4 regions of the Jejuibacter sp. L23 genome follow, and region 1 is predicted to be linked to each of the others. Evidence: predicted binding sites of a transcription regulator. Region 1 holds the regulator's gene; each other region holds the start of a gene.
What was found. The regulator CRP, encoded in region 1, controls carbon source genes, mostly activating them, when cyclic AMP is high. The targets are predictions, from matches to a motif close to ATGTGANNNNNNTCACAT.
Positions count from the first base shown of each region.

Region 2: the regulator CRP is predicted to act here: its motif matches at 2,816-2,833, upstream of SCU88_RS24010 (glutathione S-transferase).
Region 3: the regulator CRP is predicted to act here: its motif matches at 1,471-1,488, upstream of msrB (peptide-methionine (R)-S-oxide reductase MsrB).
Region 4: the regulator CRP is predicted to act here: its motif matches at 2,311-2,328, upstream of SCU88_RS04355 (iron-containing alcohol dehydrogenase).

Region 1 covers NZ_CP138199.1:4,801,221-4,806,119, forward strand. Annotated here, with positions in the region: gene SCU88_RS22980 (hydrolase) at 1-179, shown strand, start outside; gene SCU88_RS22985 (YheU family protein) at 180-398, shown strand; gene SCU88_RS22990 (phosphoribulokinase) at 468-1,334, shown strand; gene SCU88_RS22995 (OsmC family protein) at 1,379-1,783, opposite strand; gene crp (cAMP-activated global transcriptional regulator CRP) at 2,088-2,720, shown strand; gene SCU88_RS23005 (YccS/YhfK family putative transporter) at 2,793-4,877, shown strand; gene argD (bifunctional acetylornithine/succinyldiaminopimelate transaminase) at 4,878-4,899, opposite strand, start outside.
Region 2 covers NZ_CP138199.1:5,028,906-5,033,804, forward strand. Annotated here, with positions in the region: gene selB (selenocysteine-specific translation elongation factor) at 1-559, opposite strand, end outside; gene selA (L-seryl-tRNA(Sec) selenium transferase) at 556-1,938, opposite strand; gene SCU88_RS24010 (glutathione S-transferase) at 2,012-2,620, opposite strand; gene SCU88_RS24015 (PTS mannitol transporter subunit IICBA) at 3,091-4,899, shown strand, end outside.
Region 3 covers NZ_CP138199.1:2,177,774-2,182,672, reverse strand. Annotated here, with positions in the region: gene pncA (bifunctional nicotinamidase/pyrazinamidase) at 1-572, shown strand, start outside; gene SCU88_RS10030 (YeaC family protein) at 607-891, opposite strand; gene msrB (peptide-methionine (R)-S-oxide reductase MsrB) at 937-1,350, opposite strand; gene gapA (glyceraldehyde-3-phosphate dehydrogenase) at 1,685-2,680, shown strand; gene SCU88_RS10015 (D-hexose-6-phosphate mutarotase) at 2,753-3,637, shown strand; gene SCU88_RS10010 (aldo/keto reductase) at 3,683-4,531, opposite strand; gene SCU88_RS10005 (MipA/OmpV family protein) at 4,774-4,899, opposite strand, start outside.
Region 4 covers NZ_CP138199.1:953,430-958,328, reverse strand. Annotated here, with positions in the region: gene SCU88_RS04365 (sodium:solute symporter family protein) at 1-88, opposite strand, end outside; gene SCU88_RS04360 (dihydrodipicolinate synthase family protein) at 167-1,054, opposite strand; gene SCU88_RS04355 (iron-containing alcohol dehydrogenase) at 1,047-2,216, opposite strand; gene dtnK (D-threonate kinase) at 2,385-3,620, shown strand; gene SCU88_RS04345 (D-threonate 4-phosphate dehydrogenase) at 3,621-4,607, shown strand; gene SCU88_RS04340 (DeoR family transcriptional regulator) at 4,610-4,899, shown strand, end outside.

The DNA of each region.
Region 1 (4,899 bases):
ACGATCCCTTTATGGATCACCAGGTCATTCCGGATCTCGACCATCTGCCCCCCAACATTGAGTATCAGCTGACCGAGCACGGTGGCCACGTCGGCTTCGTGGGGGGAACACTACGACACCCGGAAATGTGGCTGGAAAAACGTATTCCCGACTGGTTAAGTCAATTCCTGGATGGATAAATGATTATTCCCTGGCAGCAGATATCGGCGGAAACGCTGGATAGCCTGATAGAAGCCTTTGTGTTGCGCGAAGGCACCGATTACGGTGAACATGAGCGTTCGCTCGAACAAAAAGTGGCGGATGTAAAGCATCAGCTACAAACCGGCGAAGCCGTTGTGGTATGGTCGGAACTTTATGAAACGGTCAACATCATGCCGCGCTCGCAATTCCGCGGCTAATATCTGGTTTACCAAACAATTCGCCGTGTTTCAGTGGCTACACCCCTGTACTCAAGGAGTTGCTCAGCTATGTCCACCAGGCATCCGATTATCGCCGTCACCGGTTCCAGCGGTGCGGGAACCACCACCACCAGCATCGCATTTCGTAAGATTTTCGCCGAACTCGGGCTCAGAGCCGCCGAGCTCGAAGGTGACAGTTTCCACCGCTATACCCGCCCGGAAATGGATATGGAGATTCGCAAGGCCCGGGATTTAGGGCGCCATATCAGCTATTTCGGCCCGGACGCCAATGACTTTGGTCTGCTGGAAAATACCTTTACCGAATATGGTCATAGCGGTACGGGAAAGTCCCGCAAATATCTACATACCTACGATGAAGCAGTGCCCTGGGATCAGGTGCCAGGCACCTTTACTCCCTGGCAGCCGCTACCAGAACCTACGGACGTACTGTTCTACGAAGGGCTGCACGGCGGCGTGGTCACCTCGCAGCACGATGTGGCGCAGCATGTGGATCTACTGGTCGGCGTAGTACCCATCGTCAACCTGGAGTGGATTCAGAAACTGGTGCGCGACACCAGCGAGCGCGGCCATTCCCGTGAAGCCGTGATGGATTCGGTGGTGCGTTCGATGGAAGACTACATTAACTACATCACCCCGCAGTTCTCACGTACCCACATCAACTTCCAGCGCGTGCCGACGGTAGATACCTCTAATCCCTTCGCCGCCAGAGAGATCCCGTCGCTGGATGAAAGCTTTGTGGTGATCCACTTCCGGGATCTGGAGGTCGATTATCCCTGGCTGCTGGCGATGCTGCAGGGCTCGTTTATCTCGCATATCAATACGCTGGTGGTGCCGGGCGGCAAGATGGGACTGGCGATGGAGCTGATTATGACGCCGCTGGTGCGGCGCATTATGGAAGGTAAAAAGATAGCCTAATCCCTGGCTGGGGAGGGGAATCTGTCTCCCCTCCCCAGCCAGCATCAGCCTTCCACCACCTCATATGAATGGGTGATATTCACCGCTTTACCCAACATCAGCGCCACAGAGCAGTATTTCTCGGCAGACAAATCCACCGCACGCGACACCGCATTGTCTTTCAGATCCTGGCCGGTAACGATAAAGTGCAGATTGATATGAGTGAACAGGCGCGGCGCCTCTTCACGACGCTCCGAGGTTAGCTTCACCTCGCAGTCGGTCACGCCGTGGCGACCCTTTTGCAGAATAGAGACCACATCGATGGCGCTACAGCTTCCCACCGCCATCAGCACCATCTCCATCGGACTGGGGGCCTTGTCGCCGGAATTCCCGTCCATCAGCACCTGATGCCCGGAGGCGGACTCACCCAGGAAAGTCAGGCCCTCAACCCATTTTACTCGTGACTGCATGTTGTCGCTCCCATCAAGCCATTTTCCCCACAGAGTAAGCCGCCGCAAAGAAAGTCGCAACAGAAGGCGATCCGGGTCAAGCTGAAACGAGACAATAGGAGACACCCGGAAAAAGCTATGCTAAAACACTGAGGATACCCTCTCGCGGCGCGGCGAAGCGCGTACGGGATGAAATTTCACGTGAAATTTATGTAGCTTACAGGCTTTTCTCATGCCAGATCCCCAAGAGCGGGGACAAACGATCAATACGCCCGGAGGCCCATATTCTTCCGGGCGTCAGCTTATAACCAGAGGATAACCGCGCATGGTGCTTGGCAAACCGCAAACAGACCCGACTCTCGAATGGTTTTTGTCTCATTGCCACATTCATAAGTATCCATCGAAGAGCACACTTATTCATCAGGGTGAAAAAGCCGAAACCCTCTATTACATCGTTAAGGGCTCTGTCGCAGTACTTATCAAAGATGAGGAAGGGAAAGAGATGATCCTCTCTTACCTGAATCAGGGGGATTTCATTGGTGAACTGGGGCTATTCGAAGAAGGCCAGGAGCGTAGCGCCTGGGTACGGGCGAAAACCGCCTGCGAAGTCGCTGAAATCTCCTATAAGAAATTCCGTCAGCTGATCCAGGTAAACCCGGACATTCTGATGCGCCTTTCCTCGCAGATGGCCCGCCGTCTGCAGGTCACCTCAGAGAAAGTGGGCAATCTCGCCTTCCTGGATGTGACAGGTCGTATCGCACAGACCCTGCTAAACCTGGCAAAACAGCCGGACGCAATGACCCATCCAGACGGAATGCAGATCAAAATCACCCGTCAGGAAATTGGGCAGATCGTGGGCTGTTCCCGCGAAACCGTTGGCCGTATTCTGAAGATGCTGGAAGATCAAAACCTGATCTCCGCACACGGGAAAACCATCGTCGTCTTCGGTACCCGTTAATCCCGGTCTGTAACGGCGTGTTGTGGCAACGCGCCGTTTTTCTCTTTGCCACTGACGCGTTACCCTGTGCCAATGCGCCGACTGATCTATCACCCCGAAGTTAACTATGCGCTGCGTCAGACCCTGGTACTGTCGCTGCCGGTGATTATCGGGCTAATATTCGGTAGCCTGCAACAGGGCCTGCTCTTCTCGCTGGTTCCCGCCTGTTGCAATATCGCGGGCCTGGATACCCCCCATAAACGTTTCTTTAAACGCCTGATCGTCGGCGGCTCGCTGTTCGCCTTTAGCAGCCTGATGGTTCAGCTACTGCTGATGGAAAAGCTGCCACTGGCCGCCATCTTCTTCGGAATGGCGCTGTTACTGGGCGTTACGGCGGAAATCAGCGCCCTGCATGGCCGCCTGTTGCCTGCTTCGCTTATCGCCGCGATCTTTACTCTGGGGCTGGCCGGCAATATGCCGGTCTGGCAGCCGATGCTGCTGTATGCGCTCGGCACCCTGTGGTACGGCGCCTTTAACTGGTTCTGGTTCTGGATGTGGCGTGAACAGCCGCTACGCGAGACCCTGAGCCTGCTCTATCGCGAACTGGCGGACTACTGCGAAGCCAAATACAGCCTGCTGACCCAGCATACCGATCCGGAAAATGCGCTGCCGCCGCTGCTGATTCGTCAGCAAAAGGTGGTGGATCTCATCAGCCTCTGTTATCAGCAGTTGCATATGCTATCTGCCACCAGCCGCCAGAATGATTATAAGCGCCTGCTGCGCGTCTTTCAGGTGGCGCTGGATCTTCAGGAGCATATTTCCGTCAGCCTTCACCAGCCTGAAGAGGTACAGAAACTGGTAGAGCAGAGCCACGCGGAACCGGTGATTCGCTGGGCGGCCCGTACCGTGGCCGCCCGACTGCGCGTAGTCAGCGACGATATACTCTACCACCGCTATCCCCGGCGCTTTAGCATGGAAAAACCCATCTCCGCGCTGGAAAAGATTGCCCGCCAGCATCCGGAAAACCCGGTGGGGCAGTTCTGCCACTATCACTTCAGCCGTATCGCCCGACTACTGCGCACCCAGCGCCCGCTCTATATTCGGGATCTGATGGCCGACCGGCAACAGCATCTTCCGCTGCTTCGGGCGCTGCGCAGCTATCTGTCGCTGAAGTCCTCGGCGCTGCGTAGCGCAGCGCGCATTGGAACCATGCTTGCCATCGCCAGTCTGCTTGGCGCCGCGCTCAATCTGCCCAAACCCTGGTGGATACTGATGACCATCATGTTTGTCACCCAGAACGGCTATGGCGCCACCCGGGTACGCATTCTGCACCGGGCGGGGGGAACTATCGCGGGTCTGTTAATTGCGGCGGGCGCGCTGCACTTTAACGTACCCCAGGGCTATATTCTGGCGGGAATGCTGCTGATAACGCTGATTGGCTACCTGATAATCCGTAAACATTACGCGCTGGCGACCGTCGGATTTACCATCACTGCGGTGTACAGCCTGCAACTGCTTTCGCTGAGCGGTGAGCAGTTTATTATGACCCGACTGGTGGATACGCTGCTCGGTTGCCTGATCGCCTTTGGCGGCATGGTCTGGCTGTGGCCTCAGTGGCAGAGCGGCCTGCTACGACAGAATGCCCACGATGCGCTGGAGCGCGACCAGCAGGCCATCCGCCAGATCCTGAGCGACGATCCACAGCCCGGCCCGCTGGCCTGGGAGCGAATGCGGGTCAATCAGGCCCATAATGCGCTCTATAACTCGCTAAATCAGGCAATGCAGGAGCCATCATTCAATAACCGTTACCTGGCCGATATGAAGCTATGGGTAACCCACAGCCAGTTTATCGTCGAGCATATTAACGCCATGACGATCCTGGCGCGCGAGCATAATATGCTGACGCCAGCGCTGGCCCAACGCTATCTGCAATCCTGTGAAATCGCTATTCAGCGCTGCCAGCAACGGCTGACCTGGGACAACCCCGACGACAGCGGGGCCATTCACGTACTGGACGACCCCGAGGCGCTCACCATTGGCCCAATGAGTACCATGGAGCGCCATCTGGATCGCATCCTCAGCCATCTGAATGCGATGCATACCATCTCTTCCGTGGCCTGGCATCAGCGCCCCCACCACGGCGCCTGGCTACGCCGCCGTCTGCAAAGCCACAAATAATCATCCCAGGGCAATTTTCTGC
Region 2 (4,899 bases), 230 kb from region 1:
CCTTAACGGTGAAAGCACGGTCGATAGCCAGACGAAAACGTCGATTAGCGGGATGCTCACGACCGCTTAGCTGTCGAAGATGCTCGCGCAGCGCCTCAATACCCGTGCCCTGGGGGGCCGCAGTGACAAACAGCGACGCCGTCGGCCAGCCCAGCGAAGTCACCCGTTCACGCACCTGCTGCTCCACTTCACGGATGCGCTCTTCGCTAACCCGGTCTGCCCGGGTCAGGGCCACCGTCAGCGATGGCAGGCCGGTCAGTTGCAAAATCGCCAGATGCTCCCGGGTCTGAGCCATGACGCCGTCGTCGCAGGCCACCACCAGCAGCGCGTGGTCGATTCCCCCCACTCCCGCCAGCATATTGGCCAGGAATTTTTCGTGCCCGGGCACATCGATAAAACCGATTACCTCACCGTCGGGCTGCGGCAACCAGGCGTAACCCAGATCGATGGTCATTCCGCGCTTCTTTTCTTCCGGCAGCCGGTCGGCATTGACGCCGGTTAACGCCTGTAACAGCGTGGTTTTGCCGTGGTCCACATGCCCGGCAGTGGCAATAATCATGACTGCAACATCTCCATCAGGCCTGCCTCATCCTCCAGACAGCGCAAATCCAGCCACATCCGTCCATCATTGATGCGGCCAATGACCGGGCGCGCCGCACCGCGCCAGCGTTCCGCCAGCCTGGCCAGCGCGCTGCCGCTGCCGTCGCGCGGGGCAAAGGTCAACGCAGCGCCAGGCAGGCGGTCAACCGGTAACGAACCACTGCCAATCTGCGACAGGCAGGGCTCCACCCGCAGTTCAAAATCCGGGTAGAGCGGCGCCAGCAGTGAAAGCAGACGCTCGCCCTGGGCCTGAATCTCCGCCGGTTTACGGGTGAGCAGACGCAGCGTGGGTAAACGCTCCACCAGTTTTTCAGGGTGACGATACAGACGTAACGTGGCTTCCAGGGCCGCCAGCGTCATTTTATCGGCACGCAGCGCCCGCTTCAGCGGGTGAGACTGCAGGCGGGCGATCAACCCTTTCTTCCCGACGATAATACCAGCCTGGGGGCCCCCCAGCAGCTTATCACCCGAAAAGCTCACCAGGCTGACGCCAGCCGCAATCAGGCGCTGAGGCATCGGCTCTGCGGGCAAACCGTACTGCGTGAGATCCACCAGCGAGCCGCTACCCAGATCCACCACCACCGGGATATCGCTTTCCGCCCCCAACTGCGCCAGCTCCTCTTCGCTCACCGATTTGGTAAAGCCGCTAATCTGATAGTTGCTGGTATGCACCTTCATCAACAGCGCGGTTTCCGGCCCAATGGCCTGGCGGTAATCCTTAAGATGAGTGCGATTGGTGGTGCCGACCTCATGGAGCTGGCACCCCGCCTGACGCATCACATCAGGGATTCGGAAAGCGCCGCCAATCTCCACCAGCTCGCCGCGGGAAACCACTACTTCGCCGCCCTGAGCGCAGGCCGCCAGCATCAGCAGCACCGCTGCCGCGTTGTTATTGACGATGCAGGCGTCTTCCGCGCCGGTCAGCTCGCAAAGCAGTGCTGCCAGCGCGCGGTCCCGGTGGCCGCGCCCTGCGTCATCCAGGTCATATTCCAGAGTGACCGGCGAGCGCATCGCACGGCTGACGGCTTCTACCGCCGCCTCGGCCTGAATGGCGCGCCCAAGGTTGGTATGCAATACCGTGCCCGTCAGATTAAACACCGGACGCAGGGCGCTCTCTTCATCTTTATGCAGGCGTCTTCGCGCTTCCGCCGCCCAGTCGTCACGCCATTCAGGCAACCGTTGATGCGCGCGGATTTCGTCGCGCGCCGCCGTCTGCATCTGCCGCAGGGTATCCACCAGTCGGGTGTGACCAAATTCGGCGCACAGCGCCGTGAACGCCGGTTCGCGCAGCAGACGATCCGTCGCGGGAAGCTGGCTGAATAGTGCGTGTTGACTCATGAGACTGTGTCATTCCGGAAAAAGTGTGGCGATCAGTTTAACAGGGGGGGTCCCCCCTGTCATAAGAGCCAGATCATGGCATTGGCGGTTCGGTGCGGGCAAAGCTTTCACGTTCGAAGAGCTTTCCCGCCAGGCGGACCAACAGCGGGCGTTCAGCGCACCAGCCAGGCGCAATACGTCGGAAGTTAAGATAGCCAATGGCGCACCCCAGGGCGATGGCTCCCAGCCGAGGTGGTTCGCTTTCAATATTCTGGTCGTTGATCTGCTGTTCAAGCCAGTCCAGACCGCGCGCGATCTTCTGGCGCTGACGCAGCAGGAACGCTTCAGATTGCTGCTGCGCCGGACGCTGACGTTCGCGCACCAGCAGCACGGCGGCATCGAGAATACCGTCGGCCAGAGCTTCCACCTGCCGCTCCCACAGCGCCAGCTTCGGCTCACGCGGTACCAGCGCCGGAGCAATATCCAGCAGTTCCAGGTAGCCGACAATTACCGGGGAGTCGAACCAGATGCTGCCATCATCAGTGACCAGGGTGGGGACTTTTCCCAGCGGATTGTAATCCGGTACCTGCGTCGCCTCCTCCCAGGGAGTGTCATTAACGAATTCAAACGCAATGCCCTTTTCCAGCAGAACCACCGAGATCTTGCGGACATAAGGGCTGGTGTAACTGCCTATCAGTTTCATATCGCCGTCCCTTTTCGAACCAACCACATATAATTATGGTGCATGACGGCATGAAGAGGGGGGTTATTCCAGGGCCGCCATGGCATTTTGATGGGCTCTCGCTTTTCATCAGACGATCCCGATCACAAGCGGAGTAATTCACGGCCACAAATTGTGATTAACATCACAATAACCAAACAAAAACACAATATTAAATTGTGACCAAAATCACATAAAACCACCTTTCGCGACGTTTTTTTCATCGCTGACGTTTTTACACTCGCTGTTTTTGTGATCATAATCACCAAAAAAACCGGTCACCCCCCTAACATTAAGTGACATTTATCACAAAAAAATCCGACATCTGGACAGTCTGCCCATTCGGTGCCAGATTTCGCGTCATGGACGAAAGGTTGGCGACCCCGCCACCTCATGCGGCCTGGAAAAACACCGGGCTGTGCCCTGCTCGACATCACAATAAGGGGTGTAATATGTCATCCGATATCAAGATCAAAGTGCAAAGCTTTGGTCGTTTTCTCAGCAATATGGTGATGCCCAATATCGGGGCGTTTATCGCATGGGGGATCATCACCGCTCTCTTTATTCCCACTGGATGGTGGCCTAACGAAACGCTGGCCAGGCTGGTCGGCCCGATGATCACCTACCTGCTGCCGCTGTTGATCGGTTATACCGGTGGCCGACTGATTGGCGGCGAGCGCGGCGGCGTGGTGGGCGCAATTACCACGATGGGGGTGATTGCCGGCGCCGATATGCCAATGTTCCTTGGCGCGATGATTGCCGGTCCGCTGGGCGGCTGGTGCATTAAGAAATTCGACGCGGCCGTAGACGGCAAGATCAAGTCCGGCTTCGAAATGCTGGTGAATAACTTCTCTGCCGGCATTATCGGTATGCTGCTGGCGATTCTGGCGTTTCTCGGCATCGGTCCGGCGGTGGAGATACTTTCCAAACTGCTGGCGGCTGGCGTTAACTTTATGGTGACGCACGACATGCTGCCGCTGGCTTCGATTTTTGTCGAGCCGGCAAAAATTCTGTTCCTGAATAACGCCATTAACCACGGCATCTTCTCGCCGCTGGGAATTCAGCAGTCTCAGGAAATGGGTAAATCCCTGTTCTTCCTGATTGAGGCCAACCCGGGTCCGGGGATGGGCGTCCTGCTGGCCTATATGTTCTTCGGTCGCGGCAGTGCGAAACAGTCCGCAGGCGGTGCGGCCATCATCCACTTCCTGGGCGGTATCCATGAGATCTACTTCCCTTACGTGCTGATGAATCCGCGTCTGATTATCGCCGTCATCCTGGGCGGCATGACCGGCGTGTTCACGCTAAACCTGCTGGACGGCGGCCTGGTTTCTCCGGCTTCTCCGGGTTCGATTCTGGCCGTGCTGGCTATGACGCCGAAAGGCGCCTGGTTCGCCAATATCGCCGCTATTGTCGCTGCGATGGTAGTTTCCTTCGTGGTTTCCGCCATCCTGCTGAAAACCAGCAAGGTGAAAGAGGATGACGATATCGATGCGGCCACCCGCCGTATGAAGGAGATGAAAACGCAGTCCAAAGGCGGCAATACAGCGGCAGCCAGTGATGCAGGCGACCTGAGCCACGTGCGTAAGATTATCGTGGCCTGCGACGCCGGTATGGGCTCCAGCGCTATGGGTGCCGGGGTACTGCGTAAGAAAATTCAGGATGCGGGTCTGACCAATATCTCGGTCACCAACTGCGCCATCAACAGCCTGCCGGGCGATGTGGATCTGGTGATTACACACCGCGATCTGACCGAGCGGGCCATGCGCCAGGCGCCGCACGCGCAACATCTCTCGCTGACCAACTTCCTGGATAACGCGATGTACAGCGATCTGACCCAGCGTCTGATCGCCGCACAGCGCCACAGCGAAAACGAAGAGAAGGTGCAGAGCAGCCTGAAAGACAGCTTCGATCAGGATGACAGCCGCCTGTTCAAACTGAGTGAAGGCAATATCTTCCTGGGCCTGCAAGCCGCCAGCAAAGAGGAGGCTATCCGCTTTGCCGGTGAACAACTGGTTAAAGGCGGCTATGTTGAGCCGGAGTACGTCGCAGCCATGCTGGAGCGTGAAAAACTGACGCCGACCTACCTGGGCGAATCCATCGCCGTGCCGCACGGCACCGTAGACGCCAAGGATCGCGTGCTGAAGACCGGCGTTGTCTTCTGCCAGTACCCGCAAGGCGTCCTGTTCGGTGAAGAGGAAGACGATGTCGCACGTCTGGTTATCGGTATTGCCGCGCGCAATAACGAACACATCCAGGTGATC
Region 3 (4,899 bases), 2.6 Mb from region 1:
TTGCGGTACCGGACGGCGATAGCGTGATTGCCGTCGCCAACCGGCTGATTGATGCCTGCAAGACCAGGGGGATCGCAGTGTTGGCCAGCCAGGACTGGCACCCGGCGAATCACGGCAGCTTTGCCAGCCAGCAGGGAGAGCCGCCTTACACTCAGGGTGAACTGGCGGGCCTGCCCCAGACCTGGTGGCCGGATCACTGCGTGCAGAACAGTCCGGGCGCAGCGCTGCATCCGGAGCTCCATCAGCAGGCCATCGATGCGCTGTTTTATAAGGGGGAAGATCCGCTGGTAGACAGCTACAGCGCCTTCTTCGACAACGGCCAGCGTCGCCAGACCGAACTGGACGGCTGGCTGCGTCATCATGAAGTCACCGAACTGATTGTAATGGGGCTGGCGACCGACTACTGCGTGAAATTCACGGTAATGGACGCTCTGAAGCTGGGCTACCGCGTCACCCTGGTCACCGACGGCTGCCGCGGCGTGAATCTTTCCCCCCAGGACAGCGAGCGGGCACTGGCGGAAATGGCGGCGGCAGGCGCCACTCTTAGCACTGAAGCTGAAGCGCTTCAGTAAGTGCATGACGGCCCGGGAAATCCCGGGCCACCGGTTACTGCTGCTCCGGCTTCAATGTAACGAAAGGCGCCGGTTCAATACCGAACTCCTGCTTCAGCTGCTGCTTGCTCTTCATCACGATCTGACCGTCGGTGCCCAGCGACATATGCTCGGGCTGATGGTTATTGCGCGACTGCCACAGCATCACCAGCTGTAAGGTGTTCTCTTTCTGCTCCGGCGTCAGCGCCACGCCATCGGGCCATTTCCCCAGCTCTACCGCCGTAACAAGACGCTGGTACACTTCCGGCGTCATAGCGGCAAGAATCTGCTCTATCTCCATACTCATAGTTATTACACTCCCTGGGAAGGTAGCTGAATCGATTTATCAACCTTTGGTGCGTTCATCGCTGCTGCCATCGCTAAAGCTCAGGGAAGCAGAGTTAACGCAGTAGCGTTCACCGGTGGGCTGCGGACCGTCCGGAAATACGTGCCCCAGATGGGCATTGCAGTTACCGCAGCGGATCTCAATACGCTCCATACCGTGGGTGAAATCCTTCAGATAGTGGATGGCGTCTTCGCTGACCGGCTGGTAAAAGCTGGGCCAGCCGCAGCCGGAATCGTACTTGGTACCGGCATTAAACAGCGGCGCATCGCAGACCAGACAGTGGTAGATGCCGTCGCTCTTGTTATGCAGCAAACGCCCGCTAAATGGCGGCTCAGTGCCCTGTTGCTGGGTCACGTAGTACTGCATTTCAGTCAGGGATTGTTTCAATTCTTCAGTCGATTTTGAGTTAGCCATAAACAGCGCTCTCTGTGTGCGTATCGGGGGAGTTCCTCAGTTCAGATTCTAACAAAACATTAACAGCGAGGATGCCGGTTTTGTTCTAAACTCAGCCCATAATGGCGGATGCCCCCTCATTTGTGATCAAATTCACACTTTTGTATCCAGGGCGCTTTAAAATCTGCCGCATCACCCCCATATGGGTGGCAGCAGAATGGAAACGTGGAGGCAAATCTGCCCCTCAGCGGTTTGATTTGTCGCAATGATTGACACGATTCCGCTTGACGCTGCGTAAGGTTTTTGTAATTTTACAACCAACCTTTTATTCACTAACAAATAGCTGGTGGAATATATGACTATCAAAGTAGGTATCAACGGTTTTGGCCGCATTGGCCGCATTGTTTTCCGTGCCGCTCAGGAACGTTCTGACATCGAGATCGTGGCTATCAACGATCTGCTGGACGCGGAATACATGGCTTACATGCTGAAGTACGACTCCACTCACGGCCGTTTCAACGGTACCGTAGAAGTGAAGGACGGCCATCTGGTTGTTAACGGTAAAACCATCCGTGTTACCGCTGAAAGAGACCCGGCTAACCTGAAGTGGAACGAAGTTGGCGTTGACGTTGTTGCTGAAGCAACCGGTATCTTCCTGACCGACGAAACTGCACGTAAGCACATCACCGCTGGCGCGAAAAAAGTGGTTCTGACTGGTCCGTCTAAAGATAACACCCCGATGTTCGTTCGCGGTGCCAACTTTGAAACCTACGCTGGCCAGGATATCGTTTCCAACGCTTCCTGCACCACCAACTGCCTGGCGCCGCTGGCTAAAGTCATCAACGACAACTTCGGTATCGTTGAAGGCCTGATGACCACCGTTCACGCCACCACCGCTACCCAGAAAACCGTTGACGGCCCGTCTCACAAAGACTGGCGCGGCGGCCGTGGCGCGGCTCAGAACATCATCCCGTCCTCTACCGGTGCTGCTAAAGCGGTCGGTAAAGTACTGCCGGAACTGAACGGCAAACTGACCGGTATGGCATTCCGCGTTCCGACTCCGAACGTATCCGTTGTTGACCTGACCGTTCGTCTGGAAAAAGCCGCTTCTTACGAAGACATCAAGAAAGCGATCAAAGCCGCTTCTGAAGGTCCGATGAAAGGCGTTCTGGGCTACACCGAAGATGACGTGGTTTCCACCGACTTCAACGGCGAAGTTTGCACTTCCGTGTTCGATGCCAAAGCCGGTATCGCCCTGAACGACAACTTCGTGAAACTGGTTTCCTGGTACGACAACGAAACTGGCTACTCCAACAAGGTACTGGACCTGATCGCTCACATCTCTAAATAAGGTGTGTTGAATCAGCGTTCTGCAAAAGGCCCCCACGGGGCCTTTTTTATTGGATCAGACAAGGAGATACCTATGAGTGCCGATATCTATACGCTGTCCGTCGTTAATCAGATAAGCGATGCTGTCTCCCGCCGTAAGCTGGACGAACTGGACCTGATTGTGGTGGATCACCCCAGGGCGCGCGCCGCCTTTGCGCTGCAGGGCGCTCACCTGCTCTCCTGGCAGCCCGCCGGAGAAGAAGAAGTCATCTGGCTGAGCAGCAATACCCCGTTTACCACCGGTAGCGCGCTGCGCGGCGGCGTACCTGTCTGCTGGCCCTGGTTTGGCCCGTCGGCGCAGCCGGGATTCCCGTCCCACGGTTTTGCCCGCAACCTGCCGTGGCAGCTTAAAGAGCACCAGCAGGATACCGATGGCGTTAATCTCACCTTCGAACTGCTGAGTAGCGACGAAACCCGCCGCTTCTGGCCCCACGACTTCCAGTTGCTGGCGCACTTCCGGCTGGGCGCCGAATGTGAAATGGCGCTGGAAGCGCACGGCGATTTCGAGACCACCGCGGCGCTGCACAGCTACTTCCGGGTGGGCGATATCGCACAGGTGCGCGTTGCCGGTCTGGGCGAGAGCTATCTCGATAAGGTGAATAACGGCGAGGAAGGCCGGCTTTCCGACGGCGTACAGACCTTTTCGGACCGGACCGATCGGGTCTATCTGGCACCGGAAGCCAGCAGTCTGATTGAAGATGGTAAACTGGGCCGCACCATTGAGGTGGCACACCGTTACAACAGTAACGTCGTTGGCTGGAATCCGGGCCCTGCCCTTTCCGTTAGCATGGCCGATATGCCGGATGACGGATACCGGACCATGGTTTGCATCGAAACCGCGGCCGTTACCGTACCTCAGCGCGCCCGCCCCGGTCAGCCTTCGCGTCTGGCCTGCACCCTGAAAGTGCTGAAAGGTTAAAGTCCCTGTTCGGGCGCCGCCACGCAGCGGCGCCCGGTATCATCGTCAGACAATATCCAGCGGCGTCTTGCGCGTCGGGGCCGGGAAAGCCTTATCAAGGCGCTCGAGCAGCGTATCGCTCAGAGAGATCTCCAGCGCGGCGGCATTATCCCGCACATGAGCCAGGGTCGCGCTTTTGGGGATGGCAATCACCCCGGGACGACGAATCACCCATGCCAGCAGCAGCTGCGCCACGCTAATACCCAGCGACTTAGCCTCTTCCACCAGCAGCGGATGCTGCATCAGCCCCCGACGCTGTCTTCCTGCCTGGGCCAGCGGGCAGTAGGCCATCACCGGAATCTCCCTTTCCTGACACCAGGGCAGGAGATCCGTTTCGATACCGCGCGATGCCAGATGATACAACACCTGATCGGTCGCGCAGGCTTCCCCACCCGCCAGGGTCCACAGCTCGTGCATCTCATCGATATCCAGATTAGAGACGCCCCAGTGGCCAATCTTGCCCTGACGCTGAAGCCCGGTCATCAATTCCAGCGTCTGTTCCAGCGGGATATCGCCAGACCAGTGCAGCAAATAAAGGTCGATATAGTCGGTGCCTAACCGCTTCAGACTGGCTTCACAGGCCGCCATACCGAGTGCGCCGCCGGCATTCCACGGATAAACCTTCGATACCACAAACACCTGTTCGCGTCGCCCGCGAATGGCTTCTCCCACCACCTGTTCCGCTCCGCCCTCGGCGTACATCTCGGCGGTATCGATAAGCCGCAGGCCAAGGTCGATACCCGCCTGTAACGCGGCCACTTCCTGGCGCCGCTGGCCGGGGTCTTCCCCCATATACCAGGTTCCCTGTCCCAGGGCTGGCAGCGTTTGTCCGGCCAGATTGATGCTTTTACCCATATCATGCCTCCCTATCGCAGATAAGCGAACGGGGTGCCTGAGCACCCCGCGAGACTGATGACAAACCAGGGCCGAATGTATTCGGCCCTGAATCACCAGGAAAATAAACACGGAAAATCAATCTATTGATTTTCGGCCGATTGCCACAAAGAGGGAAAAACCACGTTTTTTCCCTCTTTGTCATCAACCTGACGGGGTGCCTGAGCACCCCGCTATTGACCCTGATGCCGCTTTAATTAACCTCAGAAGCGGTAGTTAACGCCGGTGAGCAGCATACCCATCCAGCTGCGATCCACCATCGGGCTGTCTTTCACTTCATCGCCAAAGCGAATATAGCGGCCCATTCCGTAGATGCTCCAGTTATCGGT
Region 4 (4,899 bases), 1.4 Mb from region 1:
TACGGAAAGTCAGCCATGTGGTAAAAATAATATAGGCAATAACGATTCCGACAATAATCAGGGTATCTTCAGCGGTAAATGTGTTCATCTTTACCTCTCTTATCAAGGCGTACCGATCCTACGCGCCGGAAGGGGCACGCAGAATGCTTGTGATGATTTAACAACCTTATTCGTGGGCAATATTCGCAATGAGCTGGCGAATAACGCTTTCCTGTTGCGGGCTAAATTCAACGGCGTAACGACTTTCGCCAACGGCATAACCCATAAGCTGTAATGCTTTTTTGACTGCCGCAGGAGAGAACGCCACCTGGTAAAGCTCACTACGTAGCTGCGTCACGCTCTCCTGCGCCTGACGGGAGCCATCAATATCCCCCGCTTTATAGCGCGACCAGATGGAATTTATCGCCTTCGGCGCCACGTTTGCCAGCCCGGAAATACAGGCGGAGCAGCCCTCTACAAATCCCTGATGAATAAGCGAATCCGGGCCATTTAACACATCAAAATCGTCGATATCCTTTACCGCATTAAGAAAACCGCTCAGGCTTTGATAGCTTCCGGCGCTATCTTTAATACCGATGATATTCGGGTGTGCCGCCAGTATTCTCGCCGTCTCCGGCTCAATCGTATTTCCAGTGCGCGCCGGGATGTTATAAAGAAACAAGGGCACGGTCAGCGCATCGGCAATGGACGTATAATGGGCGATTAACTCCTGTTGTTGCAGTGGCACGAAATAAGGCGTAATCACGGATACCGCATCCACGCCCAGTTTTTCAATTTGCTTTCCCAGACGGATGGTCTCGCGCGTGGATATCTCACCAATGTGAGCCACCACATGAGCCTGCCCTGCGACTTCATCGACGCAGGTTTGAGTCACGGTCACTTTCTCCTTTTCATTAAGCACAAAAAATTCACCGTTAGTACCACCGCAAAAGATACTGTTTCCTGCCTGCCGCTGTCGGGTGATCTGCTCCTTTAGCGCTTTCAGATTCAGCGCACCTTCGCTGTCAAACGGGGTCACAATAGCGGTCAGCACACCGTCGATTTTGTTACTCATTTTCACTCCCTGTGTATTCGCGGGTGGGGAAAAGCGTTTGATAGATGGCCTGGACATCGCGGTGATTCACCTGGCAAGGGGCATTGTTCATCAAACGCTTCACATTGAGTGCGGCTTCGGCGAGTTCCGGAATATCCGTGACGGGGACGCCCAGCGTCGCAAGGTTATCCGGCAGGTCGAGGCGTTTGACCAGCCCGGAAAAATAGTCCACCAGCGCGATGGATTTATCTGCAGCAGAGAGAGTGTGGTCAGCATCAGGCAGCAGATCCCAGACCTGAGCAAACTTATCGACAGCCCAGGGACGTATCACTTTCATGCAGGGGGCCAGCAGAATGGCATTGGCGACGCCATGGGGCAGATGATATTTACCGCCCAGCGGATAAGACAGAGCATGCACCAGATGGGTACCGGCATGATTGATGGCGACCCCGCCGTACCAGGACGCCCAGAGCATCTCGAGTCTGGCCAGCCGGTTTTCCGGCTCATTCACCGAAGTTTCGATATGAGTCAGCAGCTTCTTCAGCCCGATAAGCGCCGCATTATCACTCACCGGATTCGCGACAGTGGCTGTAAAACACTCAATCAGGTGACACAGCGCATCAATCCCGGTAGACGAAGCGATATGTGAGGGCATGCTGGCGGTAAGTTCGGGCAACAGGGCCACATAGTCCGGCAGCAGCACCGGAGAAATAATGCCCACCTTGGTATTTTGTTCAGGGATCGCCAGAATGGCGTTAGGCGTAGCTTCCGAGCCGGTACCTGCCGTGGTCGGAATCAGTAATGACGCCACGCGCTGCTGAGGTTTTTCACCGGCCAGCATGGCTTCCAGCCTGGGGGCGGTCGGATGGCAGAGCACGGAAAACAGTTTTGCCACATCCAGTACGCTTCCCCCGCCGATGCCAACCACCATATCGACGTCGGCATCGCCCAGGCCGTTGATGATGCCGTTAACATCATGATGGCTCGGCTCCGCAGGCACAGTATCGACCACCGTGATATCACGACCGTCGGCTGCCAGTAATTCCCTGATCTGCGCAACCAGCGGCAGCTTTATCATGTTTGCGTCAGTCACCAGCAAAATCTGGCGCCTGCCGGCCACCAGCGGTTCGAGCGCAAAAACGGATGCCGGGCCGACTATCACGGTGCTGTTAATCGTTGCCACAATATTCTCCTGTCTGTTTGATTGAACTCGCTCATAACAAGTTCATCACAATCGCATCATGGCGTAACTTTATAGTTTATCTCTTGACCGAATAAATTGAACTTGCTCACATTTAATCAAATGTGATTGAATATAATCAAATCTGAAATATGATGATCCGGAGCTGGGATGGACACAAAACTCACAACGCCTCAAATCGTGGTGGTTGCCGATGACTTTACCGGTGGTAATGATGCGGGCGTCAGCCTGGCGTGCACCGGTTTGCGGGTCGATGTCGCTTTTGAGCTGCCCTATCACGGCAATGCCGATGTGTTGGTGGTGAACAGCGATAGCCGGGCGCTTTCCGCACGGCATGCCGCTTCACGCATTGAGGCGCTGGTTCATGATTGCTACAGCAATCCACATCAGCTACTGCTGAAGAAGATAGATTCCACGCTGCGTGGCAATCCAGGCGCAGAGCTGGAAGCAATGATGCGATCGACCGGCAAACAGCTGGCGATTGTCGCCCCGGCCTTTCCTGATGCAGGACGCACAACAGTACAGGGGCAATGCCTGATAAACGGCGTTCCCGTCACGGAAACCGAATTTGCCAGCGACCCGAAAACTCCGGTCATCAGCGCCGATATCGGCCTGCTATTGCAGGCGCAAACGACGATTCCCTGCCAGTCGATGTCGCTGAGCCAGTTTAGCCACAGGCTGAACCAGTATGCGTCGGATGGCCCGGAAATTTGGGTGGTGGATGCGCAGACCGATGGCTGCCTGGATACCATCGCCACCCTGGCTCTGGCGCAAAAGGAGCGCCCGTTACTGGTGGGCTCTGCGGGAATTTGCCAGGCGCTGGCGCGGCAGCACGTAAATACTTCGCCACGTTGTTTACTGGCGATGGTGGGTTCAATGAGCGAAGTCGCGCAACGACAAATCGCCACCGTCTGCCGAAACGCCAGAGCGGAGAGCCTGGTCATTGATATTGAAAATGTCCTTTGCGGTTCGCCGACGCATTACCTGCAGCAGATTATAAACATTCTGTCATCCGGTCGGCACTGTATTGTCCATACCTGTCCGGATCATGAAGCGCGCCATCGGATCCCCGAGCTTTGCGCACGCTGGCAGCTGACTCGCCCCCAGCTTGGCGAAAAAGTTTGCCATTTTTTGGGAACCCTGACGCGCCAGGTCCTTGAGGCTGTCACACCCGACGCGCTGTATCTGTCAGGGGGAGATGTCGCCTCTGCAGTTGCCGGAGCACTGGGGGCAAGGGGATTCAGGATCACCGGCTGCGTCGCACAGTGCGTGCCGTACGGTCGCTTTGCTGGCGGTCTCTGGCAGCGCCCGGTGATGACGAAAGCGGGAGGATTTGGCGACGAGGCCACCTTACTTCAGGTACTGAATTTTATTGAGGAGAGATGAGTGAATAATATCATTGCTGTTACTATGGGTGACCCTGCCGGCATCGGCCCGGAAATCATTATCAAATCGCTGGCGGAAGGCGAGCTTTCTGGCTCGCCGGTGGTGGTGGTCGGATGCGCGCAAACGCTACGGCGGCTACTGGCGCTGAACATCACGCCACAGGCAGAGTTACGGATTATCGATGATGTCGCCCAGGCCCAATTCTCCCCAGGCGTCATCCACGTGATAGACGAAGCGCTGGCCGACCCCGGGTCGTTAAAGCCCGGCGTGGTACAGGCACCAGCTGGCGATCTGGCGTATCGCTGTATTAAACGCGCCACTGCGCTGGCCCTGGCAGGGAAAGTCTGCGCGATCGCCACCGCGCCGCTCAATAAAGAGGCGTTACACCTGGCCGGGCATCACTATCCCGGACATACCGAGCTGCTGGCCCATCTGACCGACAGCAAAGACTACGCCATGGTTCTGTACACCGATAAACTGAAAGTCATCCACGTCACCACCCACATCGCTTTGCGCAAATTCCTTGATACGTTAAGCGAAGAGCGGGTAAAAACCGTGATTCAGATAGCCGACAGCTTCCTGCGGCGCGTCGGTTATCAGGACCCGCGTATTGCGGTCGCAGGGGTCAATCCCCATGCCGGGGAAAACGGCCTGTTCGGTGATGAAGAGCTCAAGATTGTCGGGCCTGCCGTAGAAGCCATGCGGGCTAAAGGGCTGAATGTCGCCGGTCCGTGCCCACCCGATACGGTGTTCATGCAGTGCCATGAAGGGATGTACGATATGGTGGTCGCGATGTATCACGATCAGGGCCATATTCCGCTAAAATTACTGGGATTTTATGACGGAGTGAATATCACTGCCGGATTACCCTTTATCCGCACCTCAGCGGATCACGGTACGGCATTTGATATTGCCTGGACAGGCAAGGCCAGGTCTGAAAGCATGGCCGTGTCTATCCAGTTAGCGATGCAAATTACGCAGGATTAAAAATGAAAGGATATAACCGGTTAGAACAAATCATGGATTACCTGAAAGGGCAAAATCTGGTCACAGTAGAGCAATTAGTGGCGGTCACTCAGGCTTCCCCGGCAACCATTCGCCGGGACCTGATTAAGCTCGATCAAGAAGGCGTTATCAGCCGTACCCATGGCGGCGTAACGCTTAACCGGTTTATCCCTTCTCAGCCGACCACGCATGAAAAAATGCAGCGTAATATCGTGGAAAAACGCGCCATCGCCAGGGCGGCGGCGTGTCAGGTTAAGGCCGGAGATACCATCGT